3 regions of the Vagococcus sp. CY53-2 genome follow, and region 3 is predicted to be linked to each of the others. Evidence: predicted binding sites of a transcription regulator. Region 3 holds the regulator's gene; each other region holds the start of a gene.
What was found. The regulator NrdR, encoded in region 3, represses ribonucleotide reductase genes. The targets are predictions, from matches to a motif close to ACACNATATATNGTGT.

Region 1 (2,283 bases), on a different contig from region 3:
TTTTGATTGTCTTGTAATTTATCTTTTACTAACAATTTATACTTTAGGCGATTTACAGATTCTGTAGTTTTCTCAATCCCTCTTTTGGTTAGTTTAGTGATAGTGATTAGACCTATGACACCTGTTGCTACAATGGCACATTTTGTTGATTTTTTCATACTAATCATCCTCCATCTCTTTACAAGTTATTATAACATCAAAGAATTTTTTCTTGTACTAAAACCCCTTCTTTATATAACAACACTCTTATCATCTCTCGACAGATTGACTGTTTAACGGCGTAAAAATAAAAAAACATTGACAAATAAGTTCATACTCACTCATTCCACAATGTTTTTCTTATTTTATGGGCTGTAAGGGGCTTGAACCCTTGACCCACGGATTAAGAGTCCGTTGCTCTACCAACTGAGCTAACAGCCCAATAGTTAACGGGTCTATTATATCACTTGTTATTTTTTCACGCAAGAAATTTTCTAGATTTTACGTACTTTCATTGGAACGATATTTCTAGACCTTTCTCCCTCATTCTGTATTAATTCGGCTAATTGATATAAACAATCAATGTCTTCTAAGTTGCCTATATCGAGGCCTATTTCTTCACCTAATGTTAATAAATCTGCTTCTGGAGTTCCTATTAATAAATTCTCGACTTCCAGTAAAACCAATTCTTTTAAATTTTTAGTCGTCTCGGCTAATTGTAGCCCTTGTGAACATTTTTCGTGAAAATATAGAAATTCAAAAAATTTTACCAAAATGAGAAGAATTTTCTCAAAACATTTCTTTCCTGCAATAACTTCATGGGGAAAAATATCTAATAAGACATCTTGTAGCGCTTGCTCATTCCAATTATCTAATGTCTGAAAGTGATAATCAAACATATATTCACTAAAGGACATAATAACTCTTCGAGACATTCTCCGTTCAGAATAGTTAAGTTGTCTATAATAAAATGTTTTTTCAAATACATTTAATTTTTCTTTGGTATCACTCATCGCTTCTTCAAATAAATGATTCGCTTTTTCTAAATAATCATTTGCCATTATCTCACCATCTTTTCTGATATCATCTATTTTTCAAAAAAGGGGATTAATACCTTATTCATTAAACGTATCATGTAAATTTTAAGGTAACCACCTTTTATAAAAGTCATCTATACTATTTATTATTATATAGATAATTTAATATAAGTTTATGAATAGTTTCGTCTGATGAGACGACAAATTTGGTTTTTTTCAAATTTTTTTTCTATTTACTTTTATACTTAGTATGTCTATACTAGAAACTATTGGTTAAGCATTTTTATTTTATGAGAATTTTTTCTTTTTCACCTAAAACACAATAGATAGTAGCTTTCAATAATCCAAACACAATATCTAGTGTTTCATTATTGACTTTTTTTTATTTCAAGCTATACTTATATTTATATTAAGAAGAACAAATTAGGAGGAAGAACTCATGAATACAATCACACTATACACAAAAAACAATTGTCCACAATGTTTAATGACAAAGAAATTTTTAGCACAAAAAAATGTTGAATTTAATGAAATTAACATAGATAAAGAACCACAATATATTGATTCATTAAAAGAACAAGGTTTCCAAAGTGTGCCTGTTTTAAAAACAATGGATGAAAATATGACAATTGTTGGTTTTAGACCTGATCAATTAAGAACGTTGGCGGTTTAATCATGAAACTAGTCTTTTTTTCTTTAACCGGACAGACAAGACGTTTTATTAACAAACTAGACCTTCCTTTTCATGAAATTGACACAACCAATCCTTTTCATGAAATCAATGAAGACTATCTATTAATCGTTCCTACTTATGACAAAGAAGTCACAGAAGTAGTGAACGATTTTATTGAGTACAAAACCAACCAAGAGCACTTACTAGGTGTCGCTGGTGGTGGCAATCTTAACTTTGGAGACTTATTTGTCTTTACTGCAAAAGACATTGCAAAAGATTATGGCATTCCTCTTGTGTTTTCTTTTGAATTTAGTGGCACAAATGACGATGTAAAAAATTTTAAGAAAGTAGTGAATGAATTTGAGTCTAAAAGATCTGACTGACGTAACTTATTTCGAATTAAATAACGAAATCAACCGCCCCGTAAATGATCAAATTCCCTTATATAAAGATAAAGAGGCTTTAGATGCCTTTTTTAAAGAAAACGTGGAGCCAAATACGAAACAATTTTCTTCTATAAAAGAAAAATTGACATTCTTAACTGAAAATGAGTATGTAGAAGAAGAATTTTTATCTCTTTACTCACTAGAGTTT
Region 2 (2,283 bases), on a different contig from region 3:
TTTCAAGTTAACACCATCTTTAATCGTAAAAATTAATTTTGGGAAAATCGCTGTACGATGTTCTCCTCCAAGCCCCTTAATACGATTTAAAAAAATTGCTCGTTGAATTTCTCGCTCAAACCAATCCGTTCCAAGACCAAATCCTAATGAAGTGAATGGCGTTTGGCCGTTAGAAGTAAATAATGTATTAATTTCATACTCTAAACTTTGCATAGAATCATAAATATCTTTACTTGTTTTTTGTTTTGCATATTCATCGTGTTTAGACTCATCATCTATCCATTGCTTAGCATCTTCTAAATGTTTTTCATAATTTTTTTTCGCAAATGGTGCTAAAAACTCATCGATTCGATTAGCTGAACAGCCACCATACTGGCTAGATGCTACGTTAGCAATAATTTGTGAAATTTGTGCTGTTGCCGTTTGAATTGACTTAGGAGGCTCAACTTCAGCATTTCCAATTTTAAATCCATTATTCAACATACTCTCAAAATCAATTAAACAACAATTTGTCATAGGTGAATAGGGATGATAGTCTAAATCATGATAATGAATTTCACCTTTCTGATGAGCATTTGCCACATGGGGAGGCAACATTCTCAAACCGATTGATTTTCCAACAATTCCTGCAGTCAAATCTCTTTGGGTGTTAAATACATCACTATCTTTATTCGCATTTTCATTTACTAAACGTTGATCCTTATTTAGTAATTTCTCAATTGTCACATTAATATCTGTTGATTCTGCTCGTTCAAAATCCCGCTTAGTTCGATAATTTATATATTCTTGAGCTAAAGAATATTCACGATTTTCAAGAAGTATATGTTCGACGATATTTTGAATCTCATAAATTTTCACATCTTTAGAAAAACGAGATGTAATCTCAGAAACAATTTTAAATACTAATTCATCAATTTTTCTAATAGATAAATCATCAATTGGACCATTTATTTTATTTTCTGCTTTCAGTAGTGCCGCTGTTATTTTTGCAATGTCAAAATCAACCGTACGTCCATCTCTTTTAATGACATTAATCGTATCAATTTCTTCTGATATTTTGCTCATTTTTTCGCTTGGTTCTGCTGTTTCTATCATTATCATCTAACTCCCTTAATATATTCAATTAATATCTTATCCCAACGAAAGTCTTTTTTCAACTATATATAGTATATATTTTTGTTACAAAAGATTTAAAAACACTATATATAGTATAAATATTGGTTTGATAATATCTTTTATTTGTCAATAGTTGTTTTGTTTTTTTATTCACTTAATCATAAAAAAATGAACTATTCTGTATTAAAAGAATATTCCATTTTTTTATCTATCATTTCTTACTTTTCATTTTTTATAAAAAATCTAATCGTCATTAAAAATGCTGCAATAACAAATAGTCGTTTACCTTTATTAAATTTTGTAAATAAAAAAACAGATGAATTTCTCCATCTGTTTTTTGTTTCTTATTGGTAAACGTTATTTAGCATAATCAACTGCTCTAACTTCACGAACAACCGTTACTTTAATGTGTCCAGGATATTCAAGCTCGTCTTCTATTCTCTTACGAATGTCATGAACCAATATAACGGCTTCGTCATCTGTCACTTCACTTGGTTTCACTACAACTCTAATTTCTCTACCAGCCTGTATTGCGAAACTTGTTTCAACACCAGGGAAATCATTAGCAATTCCTTCTAAACGTTCTAAACGTTTAATATAGTTTTCCAATGACTCACTTCTTGCTCCTGGTCGAGCAGCTGATAAAGCGTCTGCTGCTGCAACTAAGACAGAGATTACAGAAGTTGCTTCTACATCACCATGATGAGAGGCAACAGCATTTATTACTACTGGATTTTCTTTATATTTACTTACTAACTCTGTTCCTATTTCAACATGAGAGCCATCTACTTCATGATCTAAAGCCTTACCAATATCATGTAGTAATCCAGCTCTACGTGCTAACGTTGCATCTTCTCCTAATTCCTCAGCTAAGACACCAGCTAGTTTTGCTACTTCGATTGAGTGATTTAAAACATTTTGACCATAACTTGTTCTAAATCTTAAACGACCAAGTATTTTAATTAAATCAGGGTGTAATGAATGAACTCCCACTTCAAATGCTGCGTTCTCACCGTACTCGCGAATCCGTTCATCCATTTCCTTACGAGATTTTTCCACCATCTCTTCAATTCTAGCTGGATGAATACGACCATCTTGAATTAATTTTTCCAATGTCATTCGAGCAATTTCTCGTCTAATTGGATCAAATCCAGATAAGACGACTGC
Region 3 (2,283 bases):
AATAGCTGCCATACCAGAAATCACTGAGCCCCATACAGCAAAAGCGACAATACGATCTTTTCCAAAGAACAGTGCATTAACAGCTGATAAGGTAGTTGGTAAAACCGTAGCTCCTCCAATACCTTGCATGGTTCTAGCAGCTAACATAAAGGTAATATCTTTTGAAAAACTAGCCATTATAGAGCCAACTAAAAAAATAATGATTCCAGTAATGAGCATTTTTTTTCGACCAAAATTATCTGCAATGCGTCCCATGGTAATTAATAAAGAAGAGAAAATTAAAGAATAAAGCGTAATAATCCATTCAGCATCTGTAAAAGATAATTTTAAATCTTTCATAATGACGGGTAAAGACACATTAACAATGGTTCCATCTATTACAACTAGAGATACAGACAGAGCGAGTACGGCTAATGCCCACCATTTATGTTTGACAGTTTGTTGTTGTGCAGTTGTAGTATCTGCCACATTGAACACCTCACTTAATATAGTTATTTACGTTTCTATATTACACCTAAAGTGACGATGTGTCACACAGTTTGCGATATTAACACATATTTTTTACATAGTCATAAAATAGTCACTATTTAAAGGGAAATAGTCACTATTAAATACAAAATAATTAGAAAAGATTTCTTGTTTTTTAGTATGGAGAAAAATTTGTTATAATGGCTTAATCCGTCTAAACTAGTTTGCCTATACCAATAGTGGTGTTACATGTTATAATAGTGCTACTATTTTGTCTATTGAGACAGTTTATGAAGAGGTGAAAAAAATGCAATGTCCAAAATGTAGCTATAATGGATCGCGAGTAGTAGATAGTCGTCCTGCAGATGACAATCGTGCTATTCGTCGTAGAAGAGAATGTGAAAAGTGTGGTTTTCGTTTTACCACATTCGAGCGTATTGAAGTTGCTCCTTTACTTGTTATAAAGAAAAATGGGGCAAGAGAAGAGTTTAATCGCGAAAAAATACTAAGAGGTTTGGTCCGTTCAGCTGAAAAAAGACCAGTGTCAATGGATCAGATGGAACAAGTCGTTGAGCGCATAGAAAATAGAGTCCGACAAAAAGGAGATAATGAAGTATCGACGAATCTAATTGGAGAATATGTCATGGAAGAATTAGTCAATCTTGATGAGATTGCCTATATTCGTTTTGCCAGTGTCTATCGCCAGTTTAAAGATATGAGTGTCTTTTTGAAAGAGTTACAAGAAATTATTGATAAAGAAAAACATGATTAGAAAGTGAAGTGAGTATTAGGTGATGAACACACAGACCCATTTAAAGCCTAAAGATACATTTGAAGTTCATGGTTATTGCCTGTTAAATGGAGAAGATACACGTGTTTTGAACCTACTGTATCAACCAATCATTGGTGGGAATGCTTTAATGCTATATCATAACTTATTAAGCAATGTATCGGTATTTAAGAAACCAACCGCTCATTTTGTGTTACAAGATATAATAAATAATGGGCTTCAGGAATTATATCAATCACGTATCAAGTTAGAAGCTATAGGTCTATTAAAAACTTATGTTAGAAAAAAAGATGAGGGGTATCATTATATCTATCTATTAGCAAATGTTTTACCACCGCATATTTTTTTAGCTGATGATGTCTTGAGTCTATTATTATTAGACAGGGTGGGAGAACAACGATTTCAATTATTAGTTGACATGTTTCAACCTGATCAACCTGATTTATCAGATTATAGCGATATTACGAATAAGTATACTGATACGTTCCAGTTAAGTTCTGAGCGATTAATCCCATCTAATAAATTAATTGAACAAACAAATCAAATCATGAAGCAAATGCCAACATCTGTTAAACCCACGCTAGAAAGTGAAACATTTGATTGGGAATTTTTCGTAGATAACTTGTCTGGTTTAAACATTGATCAAACCTTTTTAACCAATGAATTTAAACCACTTGTTTACACAATTCATGGCTTATATGGCATAAATGAACTAGAGATGGTGAGTCATGTCAAATATTGTTTAGACTATGTCACAAACAAAATTGATGTGACAGAATTTAAACGTCATATTTATAAAAAATATCATCAAGCTAAATCGACAGCATTGAATGTAAAAAACAATCAAGTGACACCATTAACGCTTAAAGAACAAGATCAAGCAATTGAACGTCATAAAAATGATTTGAAACATCAAGGATTTTCTCCAGAAGAGATTGCCGTGATTACATCGTGTGAAAGAATTGCCCCCCTTATTTTTTTAAAAGCCATTAAAGAACAAAAAAATGGATTTGTCGCGCAAAATG

Region 1: the regulator NrdR is predicted to act here: its motif matches at 1,365-1,380, upstream of nrdH (glutaredoxin-like protein NrdH).
Region 2: the regulator NrdR is predicted to act here: its motif matches at 1,197-1,212, upstream of nrdD (anaerobic ribonucleoside-triphosphate reductase).

Annotation. Positions count from the first base shown of each region.
Region 1 is NZ_JALAHP010000005.1:10,482-12,764, forward strand. It holds gene MN581_RS07810 (hypothetical protein) at 1-158, opposite strand, end outside; tRNA gene MN581_RS07815 (tRNA-Lys) at 348-420, opposite strand; gene MN581_RS07820 (hypothetical protein) at 474-1,040, opposite strand; gene nrdH (glutaredoxin-like protein NrdH) at 1,456-1,689, shown strand; gene nrdI (class Ib ribonucleoside-diphosphate reductase assembly flavoprotein NrdI) at 1,692-2,072, shown strand; gene nrdE (class 1b ribonucleoside-diphosphate reductase subunit alpha) at 2,050-2,283, shown strand, end outside.
Region 2 is NZ_JALAHP010000002.1:139,775-142,057, reverse strand. It holds gene nrdD (anaerobic ribonucleoside-triphosphate reductase) at 1-1,095, opposite strand, end outside; gene rny (ribonuclease Y) at 1,474-2,283, opposite strand, start outside.
Region 3 is NZ_JALAHP010000001.1:228,198-230,480, forward strand. It holds gene MN581_RS01140 (MFS transporter) at 1-468, opposite strand, end outside; gene nrdR (transcriptional regulator NrdR) at 776-1,240, shown strand; gene MN581_RS01150 (DnaD domain protein) at 1,263-2,283, shown strand, end outside.